One region of the Kistimonas scapharcae genome, then DNA from elsewhere that is predicted to be linked to it. Evidence: predicted binding sites of a transcription regulator. Region 1 holds the regulator's gene; the other holds the start of a gene.
What was found. Region 1 encodes sigma-54, which starts transcription at its own class of promoters, with help from an activator protein. Its sites were predicted from a motif close to TGGCACNNNNNTTGCTNT; they were not measured.
Positions count from the first base shown of each region.

Region 2: a site for sigma-54 is predicted at 3,005-3,022, ahead of ABD892_RS01355 (NarK family nitrate/nitrite MFS transporter). Genes of this name have one in related genera too.

Region 1 is NZ_BAABFL010000003.1:7,451-15,286, forward strand. It holds gene ABD892_RS00155 (calcium/sodium antiporter) at 1-66, shown strand, start outside; gene ABD892_RS00160 (KpsF/GutQ family sugar-phosphate isomerase) at 130-1,104, shown strand; gene kdsC (3-deoxy-manno-octulosonate-8-phosphatase KdsC) at 1,105-1,629, shown strand; gene lptC (LPS export ABC transporter periplasmic protein LptC) at 1,668-2,237, shown strand; gene lptA (lipopolysaccharide transport periplasmic protein LptA) at 2,224-2,733, shown strand; gene lptB (LPS export ABC transporter ATP-binding protein) at 2,818-3,543, shown strand; gene ABD892_RS00185 (RNA polymerase factor sigma-54) at 3,705-5,204, shown strand; gene hpf (ribosome hibernation-promoting factor, HPF/YfiA family) at 5,380-5,688, shown strand; gene ptsN (PTS IIA-like nitrogen regulatory protein PtsN) at 5,716-6,168, shown strand; gene rapZ (RNase adapter RapZ) at 6,327-7,205, shown strand; gene ABD892_RS00205 (HPr family phosphocarrier protein) at 7,202-7,471, shown strand; gene mgtE (magnesium transporter) at 7,609-7,836, shown strand, end outside.
Region 2 is NZ_BAABFL010000016.1:78,600-86,435, forward strand. It holds gene nirD (nitrite reductase small subunit NirD) at 1-88, opposite strand, end outside; gene nirB (nitrite reductase large subunit NirB) at 112-2,649, opposite strand; gene ABD892_RS01355 (NarK family nitrate/nitrite MFS transporter) at 3,069-4,538, shown strand; gene ABD892_RS01360 (bifunctional protein-serine/threonine kinase/phosphatase) at 4,649-6,358, shown strand; gene ddpX (D-alanyl-D-alanine dipeptidase) at 6,465-7,037, shown strand; gene ABD892_RS01370 (YecH family metal-binding protein) at 7,031-7,276, opposite strand; gene rnd (ribonuclease D) at 7,497-7,836, shown strand, end outside.

The DNA.
Region 1 (7,836 bases):
GGGGCCGGCGTACTACTGGCAGCCTGCTATTTGGGCTATACCCTGCTGCTATACCTGCAAAGCTGATACGCTATGGACACGCACCCAGACATCACAGCGACCACTGAATCACTATCTGATCGAGCTGCAATGACCAATCCGGAAGCTTTTATCGCGTCAGGCCGACGCACCGTAGACCTTGAACGCAAGGCCGTTGATGCCCTGCACAACCGTATTGACAACCATTTTGCCGATGCCTGTCAGCGCATGCTGGCCTGTACCGGCCGCGTAATTGTCGTAGGGATGGGCAAGTCGGGCCATATCGGCCGTAAGATTGCCGCCACCCTGGCCAGCACCGGCACCCCTTCATTTTTTGTGCATCCGGCAGAAGCCAGCCACGGCGACATGGGCATGATCACCAGCAATGATATCGTGCTGGCGCTGTCCAACTCCGGTAATACCAGTGAAGTAGTTACCCTGATCCCACTGCTGAAGCGACTGGGCATTCCTTTAATCAGCATGACAGGCAACAACGACTCCACATTGGCCCGCGCCTCTAACGCCCACCTGAATGTCAGTGTCGAAAAAGAGGCTTGCCCTCTGGATCTTGCGCCCACATCAAGCACAACCGCAACACTGGTCATGGGTGATGCACTGGCGATCTCCCTGCTGGAAGCCCGCGGTTTTACTGCAGAAGACTTTGCATTTTCCCACCCTGGCGGTAGCCTCGGACGACGCCTGCTGCTGAAAGTCTCTGACATCATGCACACCGGCGACCGTATTCCCATGGTCAGAGAGGGCACATCTCTCAGCAAAGCACTGCTCGAGATCACCGGCAAAGGTCTGGGTATCACCGCCGTCTGCGATGACAATCAAAAAGTCATAGGCGTCTTCACTGATGGCGACCTGCGACGGGCACTGGATCAAAACATCGATCCACGCAACAGCGTGATTGATGATGTCATGACCCGCAACTGCAAAACCGTTCGGGACAATATTCTGGCCGCTGAAGCCCTGCATATCATGGATGAATACAAGATCAACGCCCTGATCTGTGTAGATGAAGACAATCACGCCATCGGCGCCATTAATATGCATGACCTGCTTAAGGCTGGAGTTGTCTGAATGAATGCTGCACTGCACGAAAAAGCACGCAATGTGAAACTGGCCGTTTTTGATGTGGACGGTGTCTTGTCCGATGGACGCCTCTATTTCACTTCTGATGGTCAAGAAATCAAGGCATTCAACATACTCGATGGCCTTGGCATCAAACTCCTTCAAAACAGCGGTGTCGAGACGGCCATCATTACTGGCCGCAGCTCACCACTGGTCGAAAAACGTGCTCAGGATCTCGGTATTGCCCACCTAGTACAGGGGCGGGAAGACAAATTGACCGTACTCACCAGCATGCTCGAAGAACTCGGGCTGACCTTTGAGCAGGTCGCCTACCTGGGCGACGACCTTCCGGACCTTGCTGCGATCCGACGGGCCGGACTGGGTATGGCGGTTGCCAATGCCCACGATTTCGTCAAGCAACATGCTGACGGTGTCACCCAGATGAAAGGTGGCCGTGGCGCTGCACGGGAATTCTGTGAGCTGATCATGGCGGCCCAGGGCACCCTGGAAGCTGCACAGGCCGCGTATCTCTGAATCATCAGGGATACGTGCCTGCGGGTTAAGGACGTTATATGCCATTACGCCAGATTCTATTGATAGCCGCCATTGTCGTCCTCGCGGTCGGCATGGGTTACTGGGCCTACGAAACGGATCTCAAGGTTTCCCGCCAGCCAGCCGAGGCAACCACCGAGATCAAGGTGCCGGACTTCTTTTCTTACAATGCACATATCCGCGAATTCGACGAGAATGGGCTGCTGAAATCAGACCTGACCGCTGACAGCATCAGCCACTATCCTCACAATGACATCACACTACTGGCCAGCCCGGATCTCTGGAGTTACAGCGACAATGCTGCGCCGTGGCACACCGTCGCGGATACCGGCCGCATCCTGCCCGACGGGGAAACGGTAGAATTGAAAAAGAACGTTGTCATGACACAGGTCGAGGGTGAAACCCAAAAGCTGCGCATGGACACAGACTTTCTGACCATATACTCTGGTCAGGATTTTGCCGATACCAACCGGCCGGTCACCATCATCAGTCCCAGCGGCGTGATGAAAGCCAACGGCATGAAAGCGTTTTATAAACGGGATTTTATCCAGTTGAAGTCCAGGGTCAGGGGCGTACATGAATCACGCTAAATTCACTCTTACATTTGTTGCCGCCATGGCACTGTTCAGCACGACGTCTGCACTGGCACTGCCCAGCGATCGGGAAAAACCGATCCACATTTCTTCAGATTCTGCCGACATCGACGACAAAAATGGCATTTCCATCTACCGCGGCAATGTCATCATGACCCAGGGCACCACCAAACTGACCGGGGACATTGTGACCATCTACTCTCAGGATCGACAGATTCAGAAAGTGGTCTCTGAAGGCAAGAAGAAAAAGGCTTACTTTGAAGAAGAACAGGACAGTGAGAAAGGCCTCCTCAAGGCCTGGGGCAAGACCATCAAGTATTACCTGGATCATGAAAAGGTCGAGCTGATCAAACAAGCCCGTCTTGAACAAAAAGGCGACACTTTTACCGGTGACATGATCGAGTATGATAAGCAGGCTCAGGTCGTCAACGCAAAGGCGGATGGCGCCAACGAGGGCAAACGGGTCGAGATGGTGATCCAGCCTCGCCAGTAAGCCGGTCCTTTCCTGGGATGGCTGCCTCATAACGCAGCCATCACCGTTCCAACGAGTTTCGATGTACAGCGGTTAAACGACAGCATGTCTCAGCTTAAAGCCTGCAACCTCAGAAAACAGTACGGTGGCCGCCAGGTCGTCAGGGATGTCTCTGTCAGTATTGAGAGTGGGCAGATTGTCGGACTGCTCGGCCCCAATGGCGCCGGCAAAACGACCTGTTTTTATATGATTGTCGGACTGGTGCACGCCGATGGCGGCCAGATCCGGATTGACAACCAGGACATCACACCGCTGCCCATGCACGGTCGCGCCCGCGCAGGCATTGGCTACCTGCCACAGGAAGCCTCCATTTTCCGCAAGCTCAGCGTGGCGGATAACCTGATGGCAATCCTTGAAACCCGCAAGGACCTGACCAAGACGCAGCGTGTTGAAAAGCAGGAACAATTGCTGGAAGAGTTCAACATTCAGCATATCCGCGACAGTGCAGGTATGAGCCTGTCCGGTGGAGAGCGGCGGCGGGTTGAAATTGCCCGTTCACTGGCAACCGAGCCCTCGTTCATCCTGCTGGATGAACCCTTCGCCGGCGTCGACCCTATTTCGGTCAATGATATCAAACAGATTATCCAGCATCTGAAAAATCGCGGCATAGGCGTCCTGATCACCGACCACAATGTACGCGAAACACTGGATATCTGTGAACACGCCTATATTGTCAGCGAAGGCCACATTATCGCCGAAGGCGACAGTCACGCCATCATGGCCAATCAGAAGGTTCGCGACGTCTATCTCGGTGAACACTTCCGTATCTGATGCAAAATCCAAACCAGCCATGTACTATACCGTCGCGTAAGCGATAAATGTCGCAATAGGCTGAATAACCGCAGGTGCTAACAGGTACCTGACACGCTCTCAGGGATGAGCAAGAACGACAACCGTGAATCAGATGTAGTACAACCAGGACCGGTAGAGTCATGAAGCCATCACTGGAACTCAAGATTGGCCAGCAACTGACCATGACCCCACAACTGCAGCAGGCCATCCGCTTGCTGCAGCTGTCAACACTGGATCTGCAGCAGGAGATCCAGCAGGCCATTGAGAGCAACCCCCTGCTTGAGCAGGAGGAAGGTTCGCCAGAAAGCAATGTCTCGGAAGAGTCCACGACACAGGAAGACGACACTGGCAGCGAAACCGGCCTGACTGACTTTGCAGAGGGTGAAAAAACAGAACAAAACCCAGAAGTATCAGATTCCCAGGAAGAGTGGTGCGATCAGATCCCATCTGAACTTCCCATCGATAGCGGCTGGGATGATGTCTACCAATCCTCATCCGGCTCTCAGGCCGAACGTCCTGACGACGACTTCACCAGTCGCAGCAGCGCCCCCGACTCACTACAGGATCACCTTGAGTGGCAGCTCAACCTGACCCCAATGAGTGACACCGATCGCCTGATCGGCATGGCGATTATCGACGCAATAAACGACGACGGATACATGACATGCTCCTTGGAAGATATCCTTGAGGGCATGGATCCGGAACTGGAGGTCGAGCTTGACGAAGTCGAGGTCATGCTGCGTCGCATCCAGCAGTTTGAACCAATCGGCGTAGCCTGCAGAGACCTGCGCGAATGCCTGCTTATACAGCTAAACGGTCCTGACGTTCAGGAAGAACCCGCATTATCTGCCGCCAGACAAGTCGCTGACCAGCACCTGGATCGTCTGGGCAGCCGTGATTACACCACGATCATGCGCAAGACAAAGCTCAAGGAACCCGAGCTAAAAGCCGCTATTGAACTCATCCAAACCCTGAACCCTAAACCCGGCAGCAGCCTTGAAACCAGCGAAGCAGAATATGTCATCCCGGATGTACTGGTCAGCAAAAAGCAGGGCGAGTGGGTCGTTGAGCTGAATCCTGATGCATCGCCACGCCTACGTATCAATACCGGCTACTCATCCCTGATCCGCCGGGCAGACAGCAGCAGCGACAACACCTACCTGAAAAATCAACTTCAGGAAGCCCGCTGGTTTATCAAGAGTCTGCAGAGTCGCAGTGAAACCCTGCTCAAGGTCGCCACCCGGATTGTCGACTACCAGCGCGGCTTCTTCGATTACGGCGAAGAAGCCATGAAACCGCTGGTGCTACACGATATTGCCGAAAGCGTGGAGATGCATGAATCCACCATCTCCCGTGTGACCACACAGAAATACATGCATACGCCCCGGGGCATTTTTGAACTCAAATACTTTTTCTCCAGTCATGTCAGCACCGCCTCAGGGGGAGAGTGCTCCTCAACCGCTATCCGGGCGCTGATCAAGAAACTGGTCGCCCAGGAGAACCCACGAAAACCCCTGAGCGACAACAAAATTGCCACCATGCTGGCGCAACAGGGTATCCAGGTGGCGCGGCGAACCATTGCCAAATACCGGGAATCCATCCTGATTCCGCCATCCAATGAACGAAAACGGCTGGTGTAGTCTACGCTGTGGCTAATGATCGGAAACGGCACGTATGGGCATACGCGGATTCCGGTAAATAGGTCGCAAAAACCCAAGACGATCGCCCCTGAGCAATGGTACACTACAGCCGTCAGCCCGGTTCGGACGGAGTGCGAACCGGATGTGAGCGAACCTGTGATCAGGAGAGTAACGCATGCAAGTTAACATCAGCGGACATCATGTCGAAGTTACCGAGTCCCTCCGCGAGTATGTTACCAAAAAACTAAACAAGCTCGCTGAACACTGCGATAGCATAACCAATATCCAGGTTACGCTGAGCGTAGAGAAAGTCAGACAGCTTGCAGAAGCGACGCTCCATATACGCGGTGCAGATATCGCGGCGTCCGCCGAGCACGAGGATATGTATGCCGCCATTGACCTTATGGCCGACAAGCTTGATCGCCAGATCCTCAAGCACAAAGAGAAAAACATCGATCGTATGCAGGGAGCCGGCTCGCACTGAGCACTCCTCGCAACTCCCAGCATTCCAATGAGTATTCGTAAGATTCTATTGCCCGAGCACGCCCTCTGCGGCGTGCAGGGTGGCAGCAAAAAGCGCACCCTTGAATATATCGCCAACCTGATCGGACAACATGATCCCGTCATCGACGCCAAGGATCTGTTCAACTGTCTTGTCACCCGAGAAAAGCTGGGTAGCACCGGTTTGGGTAACGGTGTCGCGATACCTCACTGCCGGCTGGCATCCTGTAAAAAACCGGCCGCGGTATTTCTGCAGCTGGCCGAACCCATTGACTTCGATGCCATCGATCGCCATCCGGTCGATCTTATCTTCGCACTGGTCGTGCCGGATAACAGCATCAATGAACACCTGGAGCTCCTCAAAAAGCTGGCCGAAAAGTTCAGCAACCCGACACTTTGCGAGTCCCTGCGAAAAGCCGAAAGCAGCGAAATGCTATACCAGTTGATCACCTGCGAGGAATAATTCCCTCCCTAACGGCATTGATTCCCACAAACAATAAACCACTGTCGTTTGACCTCTTTCTCTTGTTTTCATTTTTACCTATGCTTGAACTGATCAGTACTGCTGCCACCTCGGTAGCAGCAGTACTGTCGGCAGCAACAAATACGGAATGATTAACAATGTCCACTGTCCCCCGGCTGATCGTCATCAGCGGTCGATCAGGTTCTGGTAAAAGTGCAGCACTTCACGCCCTGGAAGACCAGGGGTTTTATTGTGTGGACAACCTGCCGGCCGATCTGCTGCCAGGTTTGATTGACAGCCTGCGCAACAACCCCAGTGAACAGCCTCCGCAAATTGCGCTCAGCATTGACGCCCGCAACATTCCCGGCGCTCTCAGCCACTTTGCATCGGTTTACCGTGAAATTACGGAAAAACAAGGTGTTGAGTGTGACATCATATTCCTTGATGCCGATGACACCACCCTGCTGAAACGGTATAGCTCAACCCGCAGGCGTCACCCATTGAGCAATACACAGTATTCACTGGAAGAAGCCATCAAGCGGGAAACAGACATACTGGAACCCATCTCCCTGTTAGCTGACCTGCGGATTGATACCAGCACCCTGTCACTTCATGACCTGCGCAGCACCATTCGCCAACGGGTGCTGGGCAAGCAGGAACATGGTCTGTCTCTACAACTGCAATCCTTTGGTTTCAAGCATGGCATCCCTACCGATGCTGATTATGTCTTTGATGTCCGCTGCCTGCCAAACCCCTACTGGGATGAGTCACTACGCCACTTCACCGGCATGGATGAACCGGTCATAAAGTTCCTGCAGGATGACCCTTCAGTAAAGCGAATGATCGATTCAATCTACCGTTTCATTGAAAGCTGGCTGAAAGATTTTGAGGCGGGTAATCGCAGCTATATGACGATTGCCATTGGTTGTACCGGTGGTCAACACCGGTCAGTTTTTGTCTCTGAAGCACTCGCCCAACGCTTTCGGCAGTCTCACGACAACACCCAGATTCGGCACAGAGAGATTCAGGCAATATGATCCGTGAAACCATTACGATAAAAAACAAGCTAGGGCTTCACGCCAGGGCCGCCGCAAAATTTGTCACGACCAGCTCATCCTTTGCCAGCCGCATTGACGTGGGGCGTGATCAGACAATGGTGGATGGCAAAAGCATCATGTCCGTAATGATGCTGGCTGCGAGCCAGGGCACCGAGCTGACTGTCGAGATCGATGGCAAGGATGAAGACCAGGCACTACGAGCCCTGCAAGCCCTGATTGATGATTTTTTCGGTGAGGGAGAATAATCTTCCTCCCCACCACCGAAAAGCGCTGGACATTTATCGCCCCCCCACCGCATTCTCCGCTTGCCCCACAGTCAACCGACTGACTATTCTTCAAACATATAACCACTGTCTACTATATCCCGCGGTCAAGGACAGGCATGACACAGCAACACTCCCTGGCGCTTTCAGACAACCAGCTGGACATCCTCAACAAGGCTCTGGAGGAAGGCATTTCCACGCAGGTCAAACAGATGCTGAACAGCCTGTCACCTGCTGATGCTGCCCACCTGCTGGCCTCAGCCCCCCCCCGCCAGCGCAGCCTGCTGTGGAAGCTCATTGACGTTGAGCACGAAGGCGATGTCCTCAATGAAATGAGCGATGATGTC
Region 2 (7,836 bases), on a different contig from region 1:
GCGCAACCTGCTTTTCCGCCACCAGGGCACAGACGCCCAGGTAGGGTATCAGGTCATTTTGGCTGCAAACCGTTGTCCACTGTTCCATCATTGTCTCCTTGGCGTTTCTGATCAGGCACTCGTCGCAATCAGTGACTTTTCACTTTCTAAAGCAGGACGAATCTGCTGGCGTTCACTGACAAACACCACGTTGTCGTCGGTTGCATCGCTATTGATGAAATGCCGGAATCGCTTCAACTGCTCAGGGTCTTCGATGGTTTTCTTCCATTCGCACTCATAGGTTCCAACCAACCGGGCCATATCTGCATCCAGCTGTTCGCCGATACCCAGGCTGTCTTCCAGAATGACTTCCTTCAGATAATCCAACCCACCATCGAGGCTTTCAAGCCAGACAGATGTGCGCTGCAACCGGTCAGCCGTCCGGATATAGAACATCATGGTGCGGTCAATGGTGCGGATCAGCGCCTCATCATCCAGCTCTGTGGCAAACAGATCCGCGTGCCGGGGCTTCATACCTCCATTGCCGCAGACGTAGAGATTCCAGCCTTTTTCGGTGGCTATCACACCAAAATCCTTACTCTGAGCCTCAGCACACTCGCGGGTACAGCCAGATACCGCCAGTTTGATCTTGTGCGGTGAGCGGATACCGCGATAGCGGGTTTCGATCCGAATCGCCATACCGACACTGTCGAGGACCCCATAACGGCACCAGGTGCTGCCGACACAGGATTTCACCGTCCGCATTGCCTTGCCGTAGGCGTGTCCGGTTTCAAAACCGGCATCCACAAGCCGTTTCCAGATAGACGGTAGTTCATGGACACGGGCGCCAAACAGATCGATCCGCTGACCACCGGTCACTTTGGTGTAAAGGTTAAAATCCCGGGCCACTTCACCGATCACAATCAGTTTTTCGGGTGTGATCTCGCCACCCGGCACACGGGGAACCACGGAATACGTACCGTCTTTCTGGAGATTGCCCAGGTAGTAGTCATTGGTATCCTGAAGGTGGGCATGGTCTTTTTTCAGGACATAGTCGTTCCAGCATGACGCCAGGATCGAACCAATCGTTGGTTTACAGATGTCACAACCATGACCGGTGCCGTGTTTTTCCAGCATCGCCTGGAAGCTCTTGATCTCACCTACCCTGACCAGGTGATAAAGTTCCTGCCGTGAATAAGGGAAGTGCTCGCAGATATCCTTCTTAACTTCAACCCCCATTTTTTCCAGCTCGCTGTCCAGTACCTGCTTGACCAGTGCGGAACACCCACCGCAGCCGGTACCGGCATTCGTAGCACTTTTCAGCGAAGCAATATCCTGACAACCCTCCGCGACCGCGCTGCACAAAGTTCCCTTACTGACATTGAAACAGGAACAAATCTGTGCCGTTTCCGGCAATGCCGTGATGCCAAGCCCTGCAGGTGCTGCACCATCACTGGCAGGCAGGATCAACTGTGCAGGCTTGGCTGGAAGGCGAATGTCGTTGAGCATCATCTGCAATAGTGAACCATAGTCGTCAGCATCACCAATGAGAACGGCGCCCAGCAGTTTCTTCCGGCTTTTGGAGACCACCAGCCGCTTATAAACCTCTCGCTCCTCGTCAACATACTGATAACTTAACGCACCCGGGGTACGACCATGGGCATCACCGATACTGGCAACATCTACACCCATCAGTTTCAGTTTCGTGCTCATATCAGCACCGGTGAATTCACTGCCTTCGCTGCCAAGCAGGTCATCCACTGCAACCTGCGCCATCTGGTAGCCTGGCGCCACAAGGCCAAAAATCCGGTTATCCCACAATGCACACTCACCAATCGCGTATATAGCCTGATCCGATGTGCGACACTGGTTATCGATGACAATTCCACCACGCTCGCCGAGCGTCAGATCGCACGACCGGGCCAGCTCATCGCGCGGACGGATACCTGCAGAAAACAGCACAATATCGGTATCCAGCACTTCACCATCGGCGAATTGCATCTGGTGGAAACAGTCCTCACCATCCACAATCTGCTGCGTGTTTTTGCTGGTATGAATGAACACACCCAGCTGTTCAATTTTCCTGCGAAGCATGGCACCACCGCCTTCATCTACCTGTACGGCCATCAGACGGGGGGCAAATTCTACGACATGGGTTTCCAGCCCCAGATCCTTGAGTGCCTTGGCCGCCTCGAGACCGAGCAAACCACCGCCGACAACTGTACCCACCTTACTGGATCGGGCAGATTCGCGAATGGCTTCCAGATCCTCGATCGTGCGATAGACAAAGCAATTGTCACGGTCATGACCCGGCACAGGCGGAACAAAAGGATAGGAGCCGGTTGCCAGCACCAGTTTATCGTAGGCGACTCGCCTACCACTGACGGATACCACTTCCTGTGTCGAACGAATAATACTGGTGACACGATCATCAAGTACCAGCTCAATACCTGATTGATCATAAAAACCACTGGCAACCATGCTTAAATCATCAGCCGTCTTACCACTGAAGAATTCACTCAGATGCACCCTGTCGTACGCTGAGCGGGGCTCTTCACCAAAGACAATGACGTCGTATTGCCCAAGGCCACCGGCATCCACCAGCTTTTCGATAAACCGATGGCCCACCATGCCATTGCCCACTACGACCAGTGTTTCCTTATGCTGCATACCTGGCTCCAGTCATTTATTGTTCTCGCGTTGGGTGAAACCAACCTGACTGCACCAGTAAAGCAAATATCACGCCCAACTCTATTACCCCTTAAATAACAATCAGTTAAAGAAAACATTGACAGTAGGAACGCTCCATCCTGACAGCACCGCACCAAAACCGCGCACCATAAAGGTTCATTTCAGAGCCCCGGTGCACGCACAATTTGGTGCGCCTGTTTTGACCGGGCACAACAAATGAGCTCATCAGGCCACGATTCGATCAATCCAGCACCCTGAGCAAGCAGACAGCAGGTGGGATAAAAACGCTTTAACCCGAGAATAAATCCCCCTCAGCAGCACAATAGCATCACTCTGGCCTGATCCTTGCTGAAAGGGGTTCATGACAGCGATAACGTACGTCTCGACAAGGAGCAGACATGTCAGAACCTGATAAAATCAATATCTTTTCATTTACAGGAAAGATGCGCGCCCTTCATCTTTCCTGGATTGCCTTTTTTATTACCTTTGTCGTTTGGTTTAACCATGCGCCACTGGTCACTGCGATTGCTGACTCACTGTCACTCACTCGCGAACAACTCAAGACCCTGTTAATCCTTAACGTGGCCTTGACCATCCCTGCCCGGGTAATCATCGGTATGCTGACCGATCGGTTTGGCCCCCGTCGTGTATATTCAGCCCTGCTGGCGCTATGCAGTATTCCCTGCTTTATGTACGCGCTGGCCGACAATTTCACCCAGGCCGCCATCGCCCGTTTCCTTCTGGGCTGCATCGGTGCCGGCTTTGTGATTGGTATCCGGATGGTCTCCGAGTGGTTTCCGGCCAAGCAACTGGGTACCGCAGAAGGAATCTACGGTGGCTGGGGTAACTTTGGCTCGGCGGCGGCGGCCATGACACTGCCAACGATCGCACTGCTGTTTGGCGGTGAGGATGGCTGGCGCTATGCGGTCGGACTGACCGGCCTGATGTCACTGGCATACAGTGTCATCTATTACATGAGCGTGAGTGACACACCCAAAGGTTCTACCTATTTCCGCCCCAAGAACCTGGGCGGCATGGAAGTCACCTCCAAAGGTGACTTTGTTCTGCTGCTGATCATGAAAATCCCGATGTATGCCGCCCTGGCACTGCTGACATGGAAGCTGTCCCCCCAGGGCGTCAGCATGCTGTCAGCCGGGATCGCCACAGCCATTTATATTGGCCTGACACTGCTGTATCTCCTTGACGCCTGGAAAGCCTGGCAGATCAACAAAGAAATATTCAGCAAGCCTGTGCCTACGATCCACCAGTACAAGTTCAAGCAGGTTGCCGTATTGAATGTCCTTTACTTCGCCACGTTTGGTTCTGAGCTGGCCGTTGTCTCCATGCTGCCACTGTTCTTCATGGACACCTTTGAACTGGATCCGGTCATGGCTGGCCTGGTCGCTTCGGCCTATGCCTTCATGAACCTGATGTCACGTCCCGGCGGCGGATTAATCAGTGACCGCTTCGGCCGCAAAACAACCCTGCTGGTGTTAACGGCAGGACTGGCCGTTGGTTACGCCACCATGTCCATTATCGATTCCAGCTGGCCGCTGGTGCTTGCCGTTGTCGCCGCCATGACCTGTTCCTTCTTCGTACAGGCCGGTGAAGGTGCCGTATTTGCCGTGGTACCGCTGATCAAGCGACGCCTGACCGGCCAGATCGCAGGTATGACAGGCGCTTACGGCAATGTGGGTGCTGTCTTCTACCTGACCGTACTCTCCCTGGTCGATTACCAGACCTTCTTTCTTGTGATTGCAGGCACCGCAGTACTGGGCTTTATGACCCTGCTGTTCCTGGAAGAGCCTAAGGGTCAGATGACAGAAGTCATGCCGGATGGCACCGTCACCATGATTGACGTGTCCTGAACTTATCCAGCACATACCATGACAGATTCCCCCGCTTGAGTCTGTCAGTGGTACATTCGGGTGACTGACAGCAGTCACCCTCTTTTTTTATGGACAGGTAAACGGGCAGTATGAGCAACAAGCTAGACGTTAATTACGCTTTCAGCACCAGCGCCGGCATCAAACCGGAAAATCAGGATGCCTGTGCGATCCGCATACCTGACAACCACAATGCCCTCACGCACAAGGGGATTGTGGCACTGGTTGCCGACGGTGTCAGCGCCTGTACACGGGCCAGGGAAGCCAGCCACACCAGTATTTCATCATTCATGGCAGACTATTACAGTACGCCGGACTCCTGGCAGGTGCGACATGCCGCTGGCAAGGTCATTACCGCCATCAACAGCTGGCTGCACTACCAGGGTCAACATCACATTCACAACGACACGGATCTCTGTACGACGTTTTCCGGCATCGTTTTAAAATCCAATACTGCCCACCTGCTGCATATCGGTGACAGCCGTATCTACCGCCTCAGAAAACAGCAGTTGGAGTGCCTGACCGAAGACCATACGTCTCGTCTCGGCCAGCGACAATACCTAGCACGTGCACTTGGCATGCACCGTCATACCGAAGTGGACTACCGCACTGAAACCCTGCAAACAGACGATGTATTCATTCTCACCACCGACGGCATTCACGATGTCTTAAGTCACAGGGAAATTGTCGCCAGCTGCATGGGCAACCCGGGGCTCCAGCAAATAGCAGACAGCCTGGTTCAGACCGCTCTATCCGCCGGTAGCAGTGATAACCTGACGGTTGTCATTTGTCGCATTGATACTCTGCCGGCCGAAAACAGCCATGAAACCTTGGAACGGCTGGCACAATTGCGGTTTCCACCGGATCTGGAGCCTGGACAGATTCTGGATGGCTATCGCATCCTGGAAACGCTTCATGCCAGCACCCGGAGCCAGCTTTATCTGGCTGAAGATACTGATTCCGGCCAACAGGTTGTCATCAAGACGCCGTCCGTTAACTTTGACGATGACCCACTCTACCTCGACGGCTTTCTCCGTGAAGAATGGATAGGACGACGGGTCAACCATCCTGCGATCATGACACTTCATGCACCGAAGGCAGGCAAGCAGTTTCTCTACCATGTCTGTGAGTACATCCCGGGACAGACTTTGCGAAGCTGGATGCAGGACAACCCCAGGCCAGACCTCAATACGGTCAGGGACCTGACCCGTCAGATTGTCTGCGCCTTACGGGGCCTGCACAGAATGCAGATCCTCCATCAGGACCTGAAACCGGAAAACCTGATGATTGACCCGAACGGACGCGTTCGACTGATTGATTTTGGCGCCGCCCGTGTCGCCGGAGACACTGAAATCCAGTCAGGGCTCCATGACAATACCCCGCAGGGCACCAAGAATTATGTGGCGCCCGAATATTTTCTGGGCAGCGCTATCGATTACCGTGCCGACCAGTTCGCCGTCGGTGTGATTGTCTACGAGATGCTGACAGGTCACCTTCCCTACCGCGAAATCGCCGGGAACAGCATTCGCATCAAGCACTACAAACATCTCCGGTATCGCCCGGTGACGGATGACCGTCCCGACCTGCCAGAATGGATCAACCAGGCGCTGGCCAAAGCTGTCGCTCCCAACCCGACTGAACGTTATGAGGCTTTATCGGAATTCTGCCAGGATCTTTCCACCCCTAACCCGGCATTCCAACATATGGACTTTCAGCCGCTGATGTCGAAAAACCCAACCCTGTTCTGGCAATTGCTTTGCATTCTCCTGGGAGGCATCAATCTCTGGCAATTTTTCCAGTAAGAACAAAGCCTGCTGGCAGAAGATCCCTGCCATCTACCTAATACACGTCTGGCTATGACTTACACTGAAAGGAGTATCAACCCCCAACCAACCGCAAGGTAGTGCCGTGATCGCCACACTGACCGAAATCACCCGTGAACAGTTTGATGTCGATATTGAACTCTATTACGCCACAACGCATAACGTGACAGGCAAAAGCATCTACTTCAACAGCCGCTGCTATCTGCGCCAGGAAGCGGCAGACTGTCTTAACAGCGCAATTTCCCACGCAGCAACTCTTGGCTTGAAGCTCAAACTGTGGGATGCCTTTCGGCCTGTCGAGGCACAGCGGGTGCTCTGGAATGCCTTTCCCGGTAGCGATTACGTGTCAGATCCGGATACCGGCCGTTGCCCCCACTGTCGCGGAGTCGCGATAGACCTGACCCTTATCGACCGAACCAGTGGCACAGAACTGGAGATGGGAACCGGTTTTGATGATTTTGAGGAAGCCGCCTGGCACCTCAATGAATCGGTGTGCTTGGAAGCCAGAAGAAACCGGCTGTTATTGGCTGGCCTGATGCACACGGCAGGCTTTGAGAAATTTGATTACGAATGGTGGCATTACCAGTTGCCGGACTGCGAGCGCTTCCCGATCCTTACCGATCAGGAAGCAGGCACGCAGCTCATGTCAGCTCAGTGATGACCACACTGCTTGCTGGCGTCGCCAACGATACCAGTATCCGTTTCCACCAGCTTGCCCTTACCCAGGAACAGGTCGATGAGGCCATCAGCGGATAGTTCCTGCACAGAACAGGTGTGATACTGCACATCCTGACCAAACTGAGTAGCCATTGCATCCTTAAGGGCATCGCGACTGTAGGGCTGCCCATACTCCAGCACCAGATTCAGTACTTTACGTCCGTGAACCGTTTTTGCCATGGATAACACTCCCAACTATTTTATGTAGCCAATTTTATCGGACAGGCTTCTTATTTTTAGCCTAATTGACAGACAACCCTGAGGGTTTAGGCGTACAAAGGTACAAAAGTCAGCCTGTCTCAGACATGCGTATTAATCCCATCTGCCCTAACATTTTTTATTTAAAGCAACGCGGCCCCATTCCTCATATAATCGACCTTTTGCGCAAGGCCACCTCCAGATGGACGATGCACCACAGATTCAATGGATCGCTGATAACAAAAGCCTCGCACAGGCCTGCCAGCAGTGGCAGGATGTCCCCTACCTGGGGCTTGATACCGAGTTTATTCGTACAAGCACTTTCTACCCGATACCCGGCCTGACCCAGGCAGGGCATGACAATCAGGTCATGCTGATTGACCCCCAGGCCATCACTGACTGGACGCCATTTTGCGCAATCCTCGAAAATACCGACATTATCAAGGTGATGCACGCGGCCGGGGAAGACCTGGAAGTATTTCAGCGTCTGCTGGGCACCCTGCCCGACCCGATTTTCGATACACAACTGGCCGTTTCCTTTC